One region of the Ensifer sp. ENS09 genome, then DNA from elsewhere that is predicted to be linked to it. Evidence: riboswitches for the same ligand, from Rfam matches in the RefSeq annotation. Region 1 holds a riboswitch; each other region holds the start of a gene.

What was found. Region 1 has a riboswitch for thiamine pyrophosphate ahead of thiC (phosphomethylpyrimidine synthase ThiC). Riboswitches for the same ligand answer to the same signal wherever they lie in the genome.
Region 2: another riboswitch for thiamine pyrophosphate. It lies ahead of thiD (bifunctional hydroxymethylpyrimidine kinase/phosphomethylpyrimidine kinase); the one in region 1 lies ahead of thiC (phosphomethylpyrimidine synthase ThiC).
Region 3: another riboswitch for thiamine pyrophosphate. It lies ahead of thiO (glycine oxidase ThiO); the one in region 1 lies ahead of thiC (phosphomethylpyrimidine synthase ThiC).
Region 4: another riboswitch for thiamine pyrophosphate. It lies ahead of thiB (thiamine ABC transporter substrate binding subunit); the one in region 1 lies ahead of thiC (phosphomethylpyrimidine synthase ThiC).

The regions. Positions count from the first base shown of each region.
Region 1 is NZ_JACVBP010000005.1:249,893-254,088, forward strand. It holds gene thiC (phosphomethylpyrimidine synthase ThiC) at 1-1,486, opposite strand, end outside; TPP riboswitch at 1,577-1,705, opposite strand; gene IB267_RS25695 (sigma-54 dependent transcriptional regulator) at 1,803-3,167, opposite strand; gene IB267_RS25700 (ATP-binding protein) at 3,171-4,196, opposite strand, start outside.
Region 2 is NZ_JACVBP010000004.1:927,412-931,607, reverse strand. It holds gene IB267_RS24545 (helix-turn-helix transcriptional regulator) at 655-879, shown strand; TPP riboswitch at 1,665-1,768, shown strand; gene thiD (bifunctional hydroxymethylpyrimidine kinase/phosphomethylpyrimidine kinase) at 1,886-2,722, shown strand; gene IB267_RS24535 (glycosyltransferase family 4 protein) at 2,789-4,090, opposite strand; gene IB267_RS24530 (hypothetical protein) at 4,087-4,196, opposite strand, start outside.
Region 3 is NZ_JACVBP010000005.1:109,009-113,204, reverse strand. It holds gene IB267_RS25100 (8-amino-7-oxononanoate synthase) at 1-594, opposite strand, end outside; gene bioB (biotin synthase BioB) at 591-1,607, opposite strand; TPP riboswitch at 2,030-2,149, shown strand; gene thiO (glycine oxidase ThiO) at 2,313-3,284, shown strand; gene thiS (sulfur carrier protein ThiS) at 3,281-3,478, shown strand; gene IB267_RS25080 (thiazole synthase) at 3,482-4,196, shown strand, end outside.
Region 4 is NZ_JACVBP010000007.1:239,309-243,504, forward strand. It holds gene IB267_RS30005 (ABC-F family ATP-binding cassette domain-containing protein) at 1-1,041, opposite strand, end outside; gene IB267_RS30010 (thiamine diphosphokinase) at 1,045-1,695, opposite strand; gene IB267_RS30015 (GNAT family N-acetyltransferase) at 1,780-2,265, opposite strand; TPP riboswitch at 2,399-2,517, shown strand; gene thiB (thiamine ABC transporter substrate binding subunit) at 2,569-3,597, shown strand; gene thiP (thiamine/thiamine pyrophosphate ABC transporter permease ThiP) at 3,605-4,196, shown strand, end outside.

The DNA of each region.
Region 1 (4,196 bases):
CGATCTTGTAGGTGATGACGCCGACCTTGACGTCGTTGCGGTCAGGCAGGCCGAGATGCTCCTTCGGCGTGACATAGCAGAGCATGGCGGTGCCGAACCAGCCGATCATCGCAGCACCGATGCCGGACGTGATGTGGTCGTAGCCGGGTGCGATGTCCGTCGTCAGCGGTCCGAGCGTATAGAAAGGCGCCTCGCCGCAGACGGCCAGTTGCTTGTCCATGTTCTCCTTGATCTTGTGCATCGGCACGTGGCCGGGGCCTTCGATCATCACCTGACAATCCTTGGCCCAGGCGATCTTGGTGAGTTCGCCGAGCGTTTCGAGTTCGGCGAATTGTGCGGCGTCGTTGGCGTCGGCGATCGAGCCCGGGCGCAGGCCGTCGCCGAGCGAGAAGGAGACGTCATAGGCGCGGCAGATGTCGCAGATCTCCTCGAAATGCTCGTAGAGGAAGCTCTCACGATGATGATGCAGACACCACTTGGCCATGATCGAGCCGCCGCGTGACACGATGCCGGTGACGCGGTCGACGGTGAGCGGGATGTAGTGCAGGCGGACGCCGGCATGGATGGTGAAATAGTCGACGCCCTGCTCGGCCTGCTCGATCAGCGTGTCGCGATAGACTTCCCAGGTGAGGTCCTCGGCAATGCCGTTGACCTTTTCCAGCGCCTGGTAGAGCGGTACGGTGCCGATCGGAACCGGCGAGTTGCGGATGATCCATTCGCGGATGTTGTGGATGTTGCGGCCGGTCGAAAGGTCCATGACCGTGTCAGCACCCCAGCGCGTCGCCCAGACCATCTTCTCGACTTCCTCGGCCATCGACGAGGTGACGGCGGAGTTGCCGATATTGGCGTTGATCTTCACCAGGAAGTTCCGGCCGATGATCATTGGTTCGGATTCCGGGTGGTTGATGTTGGCGGGCAGGATCGCCCGGCCGCTGGCGATTTCCTGGCGCACGAATTCCGGCGTCACGTGATCGGGAACGTGGGCGCCGAAGCTTTCGCCGTCGCGGACCTTCGCGCGCGCCGCGTCGCGGCCGAGGTTCTCGCGGATCGCCACGAACTCCATCTCCGGCGTGATGATGCCGGCGCGGGCATAGGCAAGCTGCGTCACTGCCCGGCCACCCGTGGCCTTCAGCGGCGCATGCTGGAACGGGAAGGTCGGTGTCAGCCGGTCGCCGCTCACAAAGCCGTTGTCTTCGGGGCGGACGGTGCGTCCCTCATAGGTCTCGACATCGCCGCGGTCGACGATCCAGTTGCGGCGAAGCCGCGGCAGGCCGTCCTCGATGCGGATCTCGGCACCGTCGGCGGTGTAGGCGCCGGAGGAGTCATAGACCGTGACCGGTTGCTCGCCCGAGGTCGGGTGCAGAGCAATCTCGCGCATTGGCACGCGGATATCCGGATGAAGAACGCCCGGCTTGTGGATCTTTCGGGAGGCCGGAAGCGGGCCTTGCGTGACCGCGAGGGCTGAGGGTTTGGTGGCAATATTCATGACGAGGCTCCAAGTTTGCGATTGGAGACCCAGTTCTGATGCCGGAAAGATGAAAGACGCTCCGCCAGGTGCTCACCGCACGGAATCCTGGCTTCGATATCTGCACCGTCCCTACGCCAGTATGAACTGGATCAGGTTCAACGGGTCACTGCGCTATAGCCGGCAAGCCGGCCATCCAGCAGAATCTCAGCCCCTTGCGGGACCCCCCTGGTGAATGCCTAGATCATAGCCATCGAACGGCCCGGGTCGTCAAGCGTGAATTCGCCTGTCGATAAAGATGCACCTAGTGCGTGTATTTGCGGATTCGAATTTGGCGCTAGCGGCCGGCCTTTTCCGGTGCTGTCCGCTCGGCATAATCGGCGCGGTTGATGCCGTGGCGCTGGAGCTTGTCGTAGAAGGTCTTGCGCGGGATGCCGAGCGCCTCGATCGTCGCCTTGACGTCGCCGCGCTGGGCGCGCAGCACCTCCTTCAGGATCTCCGCCTCGTAGCGTTCAAGCCGTTCCGGCAGGGCGAATCCGGGCTGTTCGGTGGGCGCAATCGTTTGGCCCAGCGGACCTTCCACACCAAGCGCCACCCGCTCGGCAAAATGCGAGAGTTCACGCACATTGCCCGGCCAGGCATGCGTCATCAGATGCCGTTGTACGGCTGGAGAGATCATCGGCACGTCGCGCTTGAAGCGCTCGGCCGCCCGGGTCAGGAAGTGCGAGAAGAGCAGCGGGATATCGTCACGGCGTTCGCGCAGCGGCGGGATCGACAGCGTCACGACGTTCAATCGGAAGTAGAGGTCTTCGCGGAAGTCGCCGCGCTCCGCCGGATTGCCGAGATCGATCTTGGCAGCCGCGATGACGCGGATATCGACCGGACGAACCTGGTTGGTGCCAAGCGGCGTGATCTCGCGCGCTTCCAGAACGCGCAGCATCTTCACCTGCGTTGCCGGCGGCATCGCCTCGATCTCGTCGAGGAAAAGCGTGCCGCCGCTTGCATGCTCGATCCGGCCGATGCGCTTCTTCAAGGCGCCGGTGAAGGCGCCCGGTTCGTGGCCGAAGAGTTCGCTTTCGATCACCGTCTCCGGCAGAGCGCCGCAATTCAGCGCCACGAAATTGCCGTTACGGCGGCGGCTCCAATTGTGAAGCAGCGTCGCCACCACTTCCTTGCCGCTGCCGGTCTCACCGGCGACGAGCACGTCGACATCGGTATCGGCGATGTGCCGGATCGTCTGGCGCAGGCGTTCCATGACCGGCGTCTGGCCGATCAGCGGCAGGCTGTCGCCGGCCGTCTCGGCGGCCCGCTTCAGTGCGCGGTTCTCCATCACGAGCCGGCGTTTTTCCAGAGCGCGATGCACGCTCTGCACCAGCCGGTCGGCGGCGAAGGGTTTTGGGATGAAGTCGTAGACGCCGTCGTGCAAGGCCTGCACCGCCATCGGGATATCCCCATGACCGGTCACCAGGATCACCGGCAGGTCTGCGTCGAAGGCTTCGATGCGGCGGAAGAAGGCGAGGCCGTCGATGCCCGGCATGCGGATATCGCTGACGACGATGCCGTCGAAATTGGCATCGAGCGTCTTCAACGCTTCGGCGGCGCTGGCAAACGGGATGACGGTGAGGCCGGCGAGTTCCAGCGTCTGCGTCATCGCCTTGCGCAGATGGGTGTCGTCATCGACGAGATAGACGGTCGGCTGCATCGCTCAGGCCCTCTTCAGGCGAACCGTGAAAACGGTGCCCTTGTCGCTGGTGTCGACGGTGATATCGCCGCCATAATCGGCGACGATCTCCTTGGAGATGGCAAGGCCAAGGCCGAGGCCCTCGTCCTTCGAGGTGTTGAACGGCGTGAACAGATCCTCGCGGATATGCGGGGGAATGCCCGGGCCGTTGTCGGCAACGACGAGCGAAACCGTCCCGGACGGGCTCTCCTCGCAGCGCACGCGGATCTCGGCATCGCCGCGCGCGCCGAGCGCTTCCAGCGCGTTCTGGAGAAGATTGATCAGCACCTGTTCCAGCCGGATGCGGCTGCCGAGCACGCGGAGGCCATTTTCCGGCAGGTCGATGACGATCGCATCCATGCGGCCGGCAAAGCGGCTGCGCAGCAACAGCATCGCCCCTTCGATCACGTCGCGCATCGGCGTCGGTTCGGCGACGAAGCGGCCCTTGCGGGCAAAGCTTCTGAGTTCGTCGGTGATGGTGCCGACCCGGTCGGTCAGTTCGGCGATGCTGACGAGGTTCTCGACCGCGGTCTGCTGCTGGCCGCGATCGAGGAAGGTGCGGGCGTTGTCGGCATAGGCGCGGATGGTCGCGACCGGCTGGTTGATCTCATGGGCGACGCCGGCCGCCACCTGGCCGAGGATCGCCAGCCGGTTCGCCTGGACGAGCTCCTGTTGCACCGCCTGCAGCTTTTCGCCGGTGCGCCGATGGTCGGCGATCTCCGTTTCGAGATGATCGCGGGCAAGGCTGAGGTCATGGGTGCGCTCCGCCACGCGGGTTTCCAGCTCGTCGCGCGCGGCGCGATCCCTTGCAGACACCAGCGCCAGCGTCTGGCGGCGGCGCAGGAGGAAGGCGGTAAGGGCGAGCAGCGGGGCGAGGAGGGCGAGCGCAATCAGCCGGGCCTCGCGGGTTGCCGCCGAGATCGCGCCATCGAGCGGCGCCAGTTGCTCCAGCCGCCAGCTTGTGGTCGGCACCATGGTTTCGACCCTGAGGAACCGGCGCTCGCTGTCGCC
Region 2 (4,196 bases), on a different contig from region 1:
TTCAGTCGCTGAGGCGTGGCGAGGGTTCAGCTGCCGTGTCGATTTTGAGCAAATCAGCCAAGACGGTACGGATTTGCGGCCAGGGTTCGTCCACACAGGTCGACGAAGGCTGGCCGCGGTTCACGATCGCGTCGAGTTTGGCGATGACGCCGGGAGCGACGTCACAGGAACCGGCCACAACGCTTGGGCGGCTAATTCCTCCGCCAGCGCTGCGCGGTCCTCGTCCTCGAGCGCGTCATTGTAGGCGCTGCGTCCATCGCGCTCAGCTGAAGACGACGGCTCGCCTGAGAACAGGGCGATCTCGAGCTGTTGCTGATGGTGGGTCGATTCGCTCAGGCGAGTCCAGGCGGCACGCCAATGCTGCCAGGCTGCGACCGCAGGGTCATTGGTGCAACCGCTAAACCCTGACTTTCGATGGGCCGCAACGTGCGGATATGTGGGTAAACACGCCGGCACCGAGGAATGAAAATCTCCTCGCGTGACGGTAGGCAAAGTTCTGCTATTGTCGGAATCAGCCATGATCCGAGCTCCCTATAGCTTGGTTTTGGTCAGATCGAACAGGTGTTACCGCACCTGTTCGATCGCCGGGTCATTCTTCCTACAATATGTCGGAGGTCAATCAGAAAGTTTGCCTTGAGTAACTTACTTCTTACGATGGAGCAGTGCCGTGGAGCACGGGCAATGTTGGGCTGGAGCCAGGCAGAGCTCGCCAAGGCAGCAAACGTGTCTCGCCAGACTATCGCCGATTTTGAAAGGGGAGCTCACGTACCGATCGTCAACAACCTCGCAAGCATCGTAGCGGCGTTGGAGAAGGCAGGAATTGAGATTATTCCGGCAAATGGTGGCGGCGTAGGCATCCGCTTCAAACGGTCATCTTAAGTAGGTGGATTACTGGCTCTTCTGCATGCGATGCGCTTCACAGGCGCACAAATACGCGCCGCTCCTGTGCGTGGAGCGCTAAAGGGCTCGCCAAGGCAACTGATATCGGAGTCGCCACCGTAGGCCGAGCAGAAACTGAAGATGGAGCTGCATCCCTAACATTCGCGAACTTGAAGGCCATACGGCACGTGTTGGAAGGTCCCGGTATCGAATTCATCCCTGAAAATGGGGGCAGCGTCGGCGTTTGTTTCAAGAAGTCGAGCTCGGGATCTTCCGTTGATGGCGTTTGATCCGGCTACCAAAGAGACAACTCTTGAAAGGAAGACCCTCGCCAATCTTAACTGGAGCCGAGGTTCGCGCAGAGCTGGCGAATGCAGCCAGTGTGGGACTGTCCATATTCGACGAGCGGAAGAGGAATACTGATATCAGCGACTCCTTCATCGAACTCACGTTTGATCCGCAACGCTCTGGAAGCAATGATGCTGACCGGAGTTGGAGGGCTATTCCACCTTTAAGCGATTGTTGACCCAACGCGACCGAAAGTCCGGAATCGAGGCACGCTAACCGTGCACAATCGCGTGAGGGCACTATGAATTTTCACAGCCTGTGTCATCAATACCTTCGCCTGTGAAGTCGAACGCTCAGACGGAAGGCCCCTTGTGCTCGAAAGCCCATAGGACCTTCATTTTAGGAAGCTTCTTCAACAGTGAGGATTGCGCCTCGAACTGGCTTGCCTGTGACAGGGTTCCAACGGTTGACACCCCGGCCCACGCTACCCTAGCATCCCTCCCGCCGAGGGGTGCACTGTCACAGTGCTGAGATGGCGGTGAGCCAGACCCTTGAACCTGATCCGGATCATACCGGCGTAGGAACGGCGAGGGCCCTTCTGCTCACCAGCTGTCTTTGCGCTTACCGACCGGATCTCCGTCCATGTCCGGGAGGTCGCTTTGCTCGTGTCTGTTTTTGACTCAATCCAAAAAGGCTCAAGGCTCATGCAGGTGGGGCGATGACCGCGATCGCCGTTACCATCGCAGGTTCGGATTCCGGCGGCGGGGCCGGCATCCAGGCGGATCTGAAGACGTTCTCGGCGCTCGGAGTTTATGGCGCAAGCGTGATCACCGCGGTCACGGCGCAGAATACCCGTGGGGTCTCTGCGGTGGAGGATATCTCCCCGACCGTCGTTGCGGCTCAGATCGACGCGGTATTTTCGGATCTCGCCGTGGGAGCGGTGAAAATAGGCATGGTCTCGCGGCGCGAGACGATCGCGGTGATCGCGGCTGGTCTTAAGCGCTACGACCGGCTGGCTGTCATCGACCCGGTGATGGTGGCAACCTCCGGCGATCACCTGATGCGCCGGGACGCGATCGCGACGCTCAAGGAGGAGTTGCTGCCGCTGGCACTCATTCTGACGCCGAACCTGCCCGAGGCGGCGCTGTTGACCGGACGGGCGATCGCTGAAACCGAGACCGAGATCGCACGCCAGGCCGAGATGCTTCTGAAACTCGGTGCGCGTTCGGTGCTGATGAAGGGCGGGCATGGCAAGGGCAAGGACGCGACCGACGTTCTCTTTGGTCAGGGGGACGTCCTCAACCTGTCGCGACCGCGGATCGAAAGCAGCAATGATCATGGCACCGGGTGCACGCTCTCTGCGGCAATCGCCGCGGGGCTTGCCAAGGGCAAGCCGATTGACCATGCGGTCGTCGCCGCCAAGGCCTACTTGCATGACGCGGTGGTCGCTGCCGATCGTCTGACTATCGGACAGGGGCGGGGGCCGGTGCATCATTTTCATCATTGGTGGGGCGACAGCCGCAACCAGAGCACAGCGTCTTCGGACGGGGCCTAAGCAGACGGCCGCCTCGGACGAATGACTAGATATGGCTATGCGCAGTAGCATGGCGTTCATTGCATCTCAGGCCACTGCAGCGCTTGGCAGGGCCGATTGCTCGCCCTTGAGCATCTTGCGATAGAGCGCCACATGTTCGCGCGCGCAATCGACGTGGCTCGTCGGTCGCCGAAGTGTCGCACGCAGATTGTCCCATGCCCGCGGGGCGGCCAACACGTCGATCAGCCGGTCGGCCAGATCCTGGGCGCTGCCGGCGCGGAAGTGATAGCCATCCAGCCGGTCGCGAACCTTTTCGGCCATGCCGCCGATGTCGGAGCAGAGGATCGGCCGGCCGTGATGCAATGCTTCCTGGATGACGACGGGAGAATTCTCCCACCAGACCGAGGGCATCACCACCCAATCGACCGATCGCATCAGCCGCGGCATGTCCTGGTTCTGGTAGGCGCCGTAGAAGCGCACACGGCGACCGGCGTCTTCGATCAGTTTGGCCACCTTCTCCTGATAGTCTTTCGGCTGGCGCTCGAGGTTGCCGCCAAAAATCATCAGCGAGGAATCGTCGCCCCACACGTCATCGGGCACACGCGATACGGCGTCGATCAACACGTGAACGCCCTTGAATGGCGTCATCTGCCCGAAATAGGCAAAGCGGTTGCGTCGCGCCGTCGGCGATGGCAATTCGCGGGCCGGCGCCTTGTCGCCCATGACGATGCCGTTCTCGATCACGAAGATTTTTGCGGCTTCGAGCCCCCATTCGACATAGCGGTTGGCGAGAAAGGCGCTGGGCGCGATGAAGGCATCGGCGAGATTGAGCATGCCGCGCACGAACTGTTCGCGGCGAACGAAGCGCGACACCGGGATTTCGGGGAAGCACGTGTGGCAGCTGATCGGTGAGGCGCCGTTGCAAAGCTGGCCCGAGGGGCGTTTCACCATTTGCCCGTGATTGTGGCAGATCGGCAGATACTCATGGAACGTCACGACGATGCGTGCGTTGGGCAGGGCATCACGAACGGCATAGAGCGCTTCCAGGCCGAAGCCGAGAATATGATGGAAGTGAATTACGTCCGGCTTGATGTCACCGACGAAGCGCAAGAGGTCGCGGCGGATCGCGTCCGTATCGCCGTTGGAGAGGAAGAAATGGTCGAAGTCTTCGGCGTGGTAGAGCACTTCGTCCATGGCGAGACGCAGGCTCATCAGCGCGGACGCGCCATGGCGCGGAACCGGATTGCCGACGCGGGCGAGGTAGATCGATTCCACACCGGGCAGGCCGTTAAGCGCCTTGTGAAGGCCATGCGAGGCAATTTCCGCTCCGCCAAGGGAGTGGGTTGGGTGGCCATGGGAGACCACGAGTACGCGGAGTTTTTCGCTCATGCGCCAGCCCCTTCAAAGATTGTCTTTGCGGTTTCGGAGGCGGGCGTCCATCGGGCGCGGAACAGCGTCCGATCGACGCGTTCCACGAAGCGCGCGGTGGCGGCAG
Region 3 (4,196 bases), 140 kb from region 1:
GTCGATGACGAGAAAGCCGTCATGCTGCGCGGCAAGCGCGAGGAGGTCGGCAAGCGGCGCGCGATCGCCATCCATCGAATAGAGGCTTTCGACGGCAATCCACGGGCGCCCCGCTCCGCCGGCCCGGCGCCATTTTTCGATGGCATCGGCAAAGGCGCCGACATCGTTGTGCACTGCTGCCACCGCATCGGCCTTGCTTGCGGCGATGCCTTCGTGAGCGCTCGCATGGATCAGGGCATCGTGGACGATGAGATCGTCACGCTGCGGCAGCGTCGAAAACATGGCAGCATTGGCGGCATAGCCGCTGCCGAAGAAGAGCATCCGTTCGGCGCCGAAGAAGGCCGCCGCTTCCGTCTCCAGCGCCTCGTGTTCTTCGTGATTGCCGCGCAACAGCCTTGAGCCGCCGGAGCCGACAGGCACGCCGCGCGCGATGGCGGCCGTTATCGCTGCCTTCAGCCGCGGCGAGGCGGCGAGCGCCAGGTAGTCGTTCGAGGTGAAATCCACTCCGCCAGCGGGGGCAAGAGCGCGCCGGCGGCCCTTGCGTTCGAGGCCCTCCAGCGTCTTCTCATGGCGCGCAAACAGACCCGCGGTCATTCCGCCGCGTCCGGCCTTGCCGGTGGAGCCATCGGCTTCAACCCCAGCCGCCGGAAGAGTGCTGCATCATGGTCCTCGCCGGGATTGTCGGCGGTCAGCAGGGTTTCGCCGACGAAAATAGAATTGGCGCCGGCGAAGAAACAGAGCGCCTGCGTCTCGTCGCTCATGTCGGTGCGCCCGGCCGAAAGCCGGACATTCGATTGCGGCATCAGGATGCGGGCAAGCGCGATGGTGCGGACGAAATCGATCGGATCGACGGGTGCCGCATCGGCCAGCTTCGAACCCGGGATCGGGATCAGCATGTTGATCGGCACGCTTTCGGGCGGCACCGGCAGGTTGGCGAGCGTTACCAGCATCGAGATCCGGTCGTCAGCGGTTTCGCCCATGCCGAGGATGCCGCCGGCGCAGACCTTGATGCCGGCGTCGCGGACATTGGCGAGCGTCTCCAGCCGGTCGGCAAAGCTGCGGGTGGTGATGATCTCGCTATAGAAGCGTTCGGACGTATCGACATTGTGGTTGTAGTAATCGAGCCCGGCCTCGGCGAGCCGCGCAGACTGGGCCGGCGTCAGCATGCCGAGCGTCATACAGGTTTCCATGCCGAGCGCCCGCACCCCGCCGACCATGGCGACGATGGCATCCATGTCGCGGTCCTTCGGACTGCGCCACGCGGCCCCCATGCAATAGCGGGTCGCGCCGCCGTCGCGCGCCTTGCGCGCCTCGGCAAGCACACGCTCGACCTCCATCAGCTTCGATGCCTTGAGCCCGGTCGGATAGTGGGCGGACTGGCTGCAGTAGCCGCAATCCTCGGCGCAGCCGCCGGTCTTGATAGAGAGCAGCCGGCTCATCTGGATGGCGTTGGGATCGAACTGCGCACGGTGGACGGTGTGGGCGCGGTAGAGCAGATCGTTGAACGGCAGATTATAGATTTTCTCCGCTTCCGGCCGGGCCCAGCGGGATTGGGCCGCGTCGCCCGGGATCAAATCAGCACCAGTCGGTCGGTTTTCGTCCAGCATTTCAGCTTGTCCTCCAGGTCGTCGCGATCGTAAAATAGATAGAATCCAATATTATCTATAATTTTGACGGACGCGGGAATTCGCAAGCACCCAAGCGGAGAAATTCTTACATCTTATATTCTTCAGGTTGTATCTTCGGATCACATGAGGGTCCGGACGCCGTCGACAGAGGGCAAGAACCGACAATCAATCACTCGCGCGTCAGCCCGGAAATCTCGCACGTCCACCAACGAAACCGTTACGACTCCGGACTTTCCCGGCACTCCAAGCTCCACTCCGGTCGGCCAACACCCTTCCTTCCATCACGCCATCGACGCCTCCGCTTTCTCGCAGCAAGATTATAGATAATTTTTTCGGCAGTTACATCACAGTCAGCACGAATGCTGGCTCTTGACAAAAACGGCCCCGAGCGGTCAGCTTGGAGCATTCACCAGGGGTGTCCCGCCAAGGGGCTGAGATTCTGCTATGCGGTCGCGCGGCGCAGTGACCCGTTGAACCTGATCCAGTTCATACTGGCGTAGGGACGGTGCAGACTCGCTGCCGCAAACGTCGCGTTCACGTGACGGATCAATCGGCAAGGCGTCCTTCCCCTCCCCCGCTCGTGAACTGGGTCTCCACCTTTGGAGCCTCGGCATGCACACCGCCAACACTATCCCGCTTCGTTGCCTACGACGGCCCGTACGCGCCGCACAGGAGCGCTGAGCGATGCGCGTCCTCGTGAAAGGCGCCGGCGTCGCAGGGCTCTGTCTGGCCTATGAACTCAGCGCCCGCGGTGTCGCGGTGACGGTCGTCGAGCGTAAGCCCGGTTTTGCCGGTGCGGCATCCTGGTTTGCCGGCGGCATGCTGGCGCCCTGGTGCGAGCGCGAAAGCGCCGAAGAGGCGGTGCTGACGAAGGGTATCGGCGCCATCGACTGGTGGGACGACGTCCTGCCAGGCGAAGTTTCCCGCAACGGTACGCTGGTCGTCGCCCCGCCACGGGACGCCGGCGAACTCAGGCGCTTCGCCTCGCGCACCTCCGGCTACGAATGGCTCGATGCTGCCGCGATCGAACGGCTGGAACCGGCACTTGCCGGGCGCTTCCGGGAGGCTTTGTTCTTTCCGGGCGAGGCGCATCTCGACCCGCGCCGGGCGCTCGCCCGGCTGCGGCAGAAGCTTGTCGATCGCGGCATCGCCTTCGTCACCGGGGCGAGCGACAACGGACAGCACGATCTCGTCGCCGACTGCACGGGTGCGGCAGGCACCGGTGACACGCCCGGCCTGCGCGGCGTGCGCGGCGAAATGCTCTATCTTGAGACAAGCGACGTAGAGCTGTCGCGGCCCGTCAGGCTCATTCATCCGCGCATCCCGCTCTATATCGTGCCGCGCGGCGGCGGCCTCTTCATGTGCGGGGCGACGATGATCGAGACGGATGATGGCGGACCGATCACCGCCCGTTCGCTCATGGAACTGCTGAACGCCGCCTATGCGCTGCATCCGGCCTTCGGCGAAGCGCGCCTCGTCGAGACCGGCGCCGGTGTCCGCCCCGCCTTCGCCGACAACCTGCCGCGTGCCCTGCGCGCCGGGCAGACCATCACGATCAACGGACTTTACCGCCATGGCTTCCTGCTTTCGCCGGCCCTGGCGGCCGAAGCAGCCGACCTTGCCCTTGTGCAGGACCTGAAGGGAGATGCCGCATGAGACTGACCGTCAATGGCGAGGATCACGACCTCGCCGTCGCCACCCTCGCCGAGCTTCTGGCTGCGCTCGACTTCGAAGGCGATTGGCTCGCCACTGCTGTCAACGGCGAACTGGTGCACCGGGCCGACCGTTCGGGTCATGCGCTTTGCGACCGAGACCGCATCGAAATTCTCTCGCCGATGAAAGGAGGCTGAGACATGCTGACGCTTTATGGACAGGACCTGCGCTCGAGACTGCTTCTCGGCACCGCCCGCTATCCCTCCCCCGCCGTGCTCGAAGATGCGGTGCGATCCTCGGGCACCGAGATCGTCACGGTCTCGCTTCGGCGCGAAACGGCCGGAGGCCGCCAGGGCGGCGCCTTCTTCGAATTGATCCGGGCGCTCGGCGTACACGTGCTGCCGAACACCGCCGGCTGCCATTCGGTGTCCGAGGCGGTGCTAACGGCCAAGATGGCGCGCGAGGTCTTCGGCACCAACTGGCTGAAGCTCGAAGTAATCGGCCACCACGACACGTTGCAGCCGGATGTCTTCGGGCTGGTCGAGGCGGCGCGCATCCTCTCGGCCGAAGGGTTCGAGGTCTTTCCCTACACCACGGATGACCTTGTGGTTGCCGAGCGGCTCTTGGAAGCCGGCTGCAAGGTGCTGATGCCCTGGGGCGCGCCGATCGGCAGCGCCATGGGGCCGCAGAACATCCAGGCGCTGAGGGCCATGCGGGCCAATTTCCCCGATGTGCCGCTGATCGTCGATGCCGGCATCGGCCGGCCCTCGCACGCAACGACGGTGATGGAGCTCGGCTTCGACGCCGTCCTGCTCAACACGGCCGTCGCCGGCGCCGCCAGGCCCGCGCTGATGGCCTCGGCGTTTGCGGGCGCGATCGATGCCGGGCGGCAGGCCTTCGAGGCCGGCATGCTCC
Region 4 (4,196 bases), on a different contig from region 1:
GATTTCCAGATTGGTGCCGAGCTTGACCGTGCCCGTGTCCGGGTCGATCTGCCCGGTCAGTATCTTCAGGAGCGTCGTCTTGCCGGCACCGTTCGGGCCGACGAGACCGATGCGGTCGCCGCGGTGCACGCGGATCGAGAACGGCGCGACGATTGTGCGCTCGCCATAGGCCTTGGTGATCTTCTCGGCCTCGATCACCAGCTTGCCGGATTCCTTGGCGTCGGCGGCCGTCGCCTGCACGGTGCCCTGCGGCCCCTTGTGGCCGCGATAGGTCGCCCGCATGGTCTGCAGCTCGCCAAGGCGACGCATGTTGCGCTTGCGCCGCGCGGTCACGCCGTAGCGCAGCCAATGCTCTTCGCGTTCGATCGCCTTGCCGAGCTTGTGCTGTTCCAGTTCTTCCGCCTCTAGCACTTCATCACGCCAGGCCTCGAAATGAGCGAAGCCGCGGTCAAGGCGGCGCGACTGGCCGCGGTCGAGCCAAACGGTCGCGGTCGACACCTTCTCCAGGAAGCGCCGGTCGTGTGAGATCAGCACCAGCGCCGAGCGGCTGCGGATCAGTTCGTCTTCAAGCCACTCGATCGTCGGCAGGTCGAGATGGTTGGTCGGCTCGTCGAGCAAAAGGATATCCGGCTCCGGCGCCATGACACGGGCGAGTGCTGCGCGGCGCGCCTCGCCGCCAGAAAGGCGCTTCGGGTCTTCTTCGCCGGTCAGACCCAGGTGTTGCAGCAGGTAGGCGACGCGATAGGGATCGTCGCTCGGGCCGAGGCCCGCCTCGGCATAGGCCTGCACCGTGTCGTAGCCGTCGAAATCCGGCGCCTGATGCAGATAGCGGATGGTCGCCGAGGGATGGCGGAACACCTCGCCCGACTGCGCCTCTGCAAGGCCCGCGGCGATCTTCATCAGCGTCGATTTGCCCGAGCCGTTGCGGCCGACCAGGCAGATCTTGTCGCCCGGCTCCACTTGAAAATTGGCGCCGGCAAGCAGCGGCGTGCCGCCAAAGGTGAGGAAGATATCGTCGAGTTTCAGAATGGGAGGCGCCAAGGCTCAGGCTCCGGAAAGATCATAGGGGCGGGCAAGCACCAGGGCGCGGCCGCTCTTGAGAGTGAAGCGAAGGGGACCCTCCGCAACGTTGGAAACGGTTCGGGACGAACCGAACGGCAGGGTGAAATCGTCAAGCGGGTAGCGCGCATTGACGATCGAAAGGCCGGTAAGCTCGGTCAGACCCAGCACCGAGAAGAGGCAGCCCTTGGGCAGGTCGACTTCGAGCGGGCCGGCCAGCAGTGGATAGGCCTCTTCCTCGCCCGACGTCATCAACACCGAAAGCCCGCGCTCGGCAAGGGCGACGGCATGAAGCAGATGCATGAACGCATGATCACTGCGGGTGCCGCCGAGCGCGCCGGCGAAGATCAGGCGATCGGCCCCACGCGACAGCGCCGCCTCGACCGCGATCTCGCCGTCCGTCGCGGCCTTTGCCGCCGGATAGGGCTCGCGCGGGACCGAGGCGTAGTCCGCAAGAAGGGCTTCCTCGGTCGAGTCGAAATCACCGACCCAGACATCGGGCACGATGCCGAGCAGCCGCGCATGGCGCATGCCGCCATCAGCCGCGATGAAGCGACTTGCGGCCAGTTGGTGAGCCAGCCGGTCGGTCAGCGAAAGGGCGCCGCCAAGCAGAATGGTGAAGGTCGATCGAGCCATGGCAAAGCCCATAGCGCAAAGGACCGCCGAAGGAAAACGAAGAAAACCGTCGGGCGACCGGTTCTCGGTATTTTGGTCAGACCGTCAATGCCCCTCGGGCACCGGATCGGGGAACAGCATGCCGGCATAAATGCCGGGGGTCGAATCCGGGATCTCGACAGCCCCGGCCACCCGCTCGTAGAACTTCGCCGGCCCGACACCGCCGATAATCGCGTAGCCGTAGCCGGCCTCGCGCATGGCCGTCAGGCTTGCAAGCAGCAACGCCTCGCCGATCCCCTGTCCGCGCCTGCTTTCGTCGACACCGGTCGGACCGAAAAAGCCGAGCGCCGTCACGTCGTGGCAGGAAAAGCCGACGATCTTTTCGTCATGGACTGCGACATGCATGCGTGTCGGGGTCGAGGAAAAGGCGGCTTCCGCCTCGCCCGCCCATCCGGCGCCAAAGGTCTTTTCGATCCAGGACACGACCAGGCGGCGCTCCGGCGCCATGGCGCGGCGAATGCTGACGCCAGGACCAAGCTTCGACTGAGGCTCAGCCGGCAGGGCATAAAGTCGAACGAGCATATCGGGCATGACATTTCCTCCTCGCTGCCGTTGTGTAGCGCAGTTGGCGGCTTACGCAAACATGCGCCGTCGTGCCGGCCAGGCGCCCTTGCTTCCCCGCAAACATCGCTTGCCTTGGGGCCTTGGCAGCGGTAAATCTCTTGCCGCTCTAACGGGGTGCCTCCCGACCGCACAGCGGCCGGAGGCTGAGAGGCGTAAAAACGCCAACCCGCGGAACCTGATCCGGCTCATACCGGCGGAGGGATTAGACGCGATCGGATCGATACGCCCTTTTCCCATGCAACAACGAACTTTGGGAGAGAGGTCCTCGCCATGTCCAATTCATCGCAACTCAAACTCTTTAGCCGGCTAGCCCTTGCGGCCGCCGCAAGCCTCGTTTTTTCCGGCGTCGCGACCGCCGCCGACAAGACGCTGACGGTCTATACCTATGAGAGCTTCATCACCGAATGGGGACCGGGCGCCAAGGTTGCGGAAGCCTTCGAGAAGACCTGCGAGTGCAAGGTCAACTACGTCGGCGTCGCCGACGGCGTCGAGCTTCTCACCCGCCTGAAGCTCGAAGGCGCGGCTTCCAAGGCCGACATCGTGCTCGGCCTCGACACCAACCTCGTGGCCGAAGCCAAGGCGACCGGCTTCTTCGCGCCGCACGGCATCGAGGCAACCGGCGTCACCGTGCCCGGCAACTTCTCCGACGACACCTTCCTGCCCTATGACTACGGCCACTTCGCCGTCGTCTACGATACCGAGACGCTGAAGACGCCACCGAAGAGCCTCAAGGAACTGGTCGAAGGTGACCCGTCGCAAAAGATCGTCATCGAGGATCCGCGCACGTCGACGCCGGGCCTCGGCCTGCTCCTCTGGGTCAAGGCCGTCTATGGCGACGAGGCGGGTGCCGCCTGGGCGAAGCTGAAGGACCGCGTCCTGACCGTCACTCCCGGCTGGTCGGAAGCCTATGGCCTCTTCACCAAGGGCGAGGCGCCGATGGTGCTGTCCTACACCACGTCGCCGGCCTACCACATGGTCGCGGAAAACACCGAGCGCTATCAGGCGGCTGCCTTCTCCGAAGGCCACTACATCCAGATCGAAGTCGCCGGCATGACCAAGAACGCCAAGGAGCCGGAACTGGCAAAGCAGTTCCTCGCCTTCATGACCGGTCCGGACTTCCAGTCGATCATCCCGACGACCAACTGGATGATGCCGGTCGCAGCGACCAAGGAGCCGCTGCCGGACGCCTTCAACAAGCTGGTCAACCCGGAGAACACCTTCCTCCTGCCTTCGGAGGAGGTCGCCAAGAACCGCAAGGCCTGGATCGACGAATGGCTCGCCGCCATGAGCAAGAACTGAGGCCGGATTGTTCGCACTGCGCGAAAATCGCATGACAGTGGTCGCCGGGGCAGCCTGCCTCGGCGCCTTCGTGCTTTTCGTCGGCCTGGCGATCGTCGCCTTGCTGAGCCAGACGGGCGGCGCGAGCGATGACGCGCTGTTCGACGCCTATATCTGGCGCGTCACCCGCTTCACGCTGCTGCAGGCGACCCTCTCGACACAGCTGTCGGTACTCTTTGCCATCCCGGTCGCCCGGGCGCTGGCGCGACGGCCGCAGTTTCCCGGCCGCATCTGGCTCTTGCGCCTGATGGCGTTGCCGCTCGGCCTGCCCGTTCTCGTCGGCGCACTCGGCTTGATCGAGATCTGGGGGCGCCAGGGCTTCCTCAATTCCGGCCTGCGCTGGCTCGGCCTCGCGCAGCCCGTCAGCATCTACGGCCTGTTCGGCATCCTGCTCGCCCACGTCTTCTTCAACATGCCGCTTGCGGCGCGCCTCTTCCTGGCCGGGCTCGAGCGCATCCCCGCCGAGTATTGGCGCAGCGCCGCCAATCTCGGCATGCCGTCGCGAGCACTCTTCCGTTTCATCGAGTGGCCGGTCCTGCGCGGCCTCCTTCCAGGTGCCG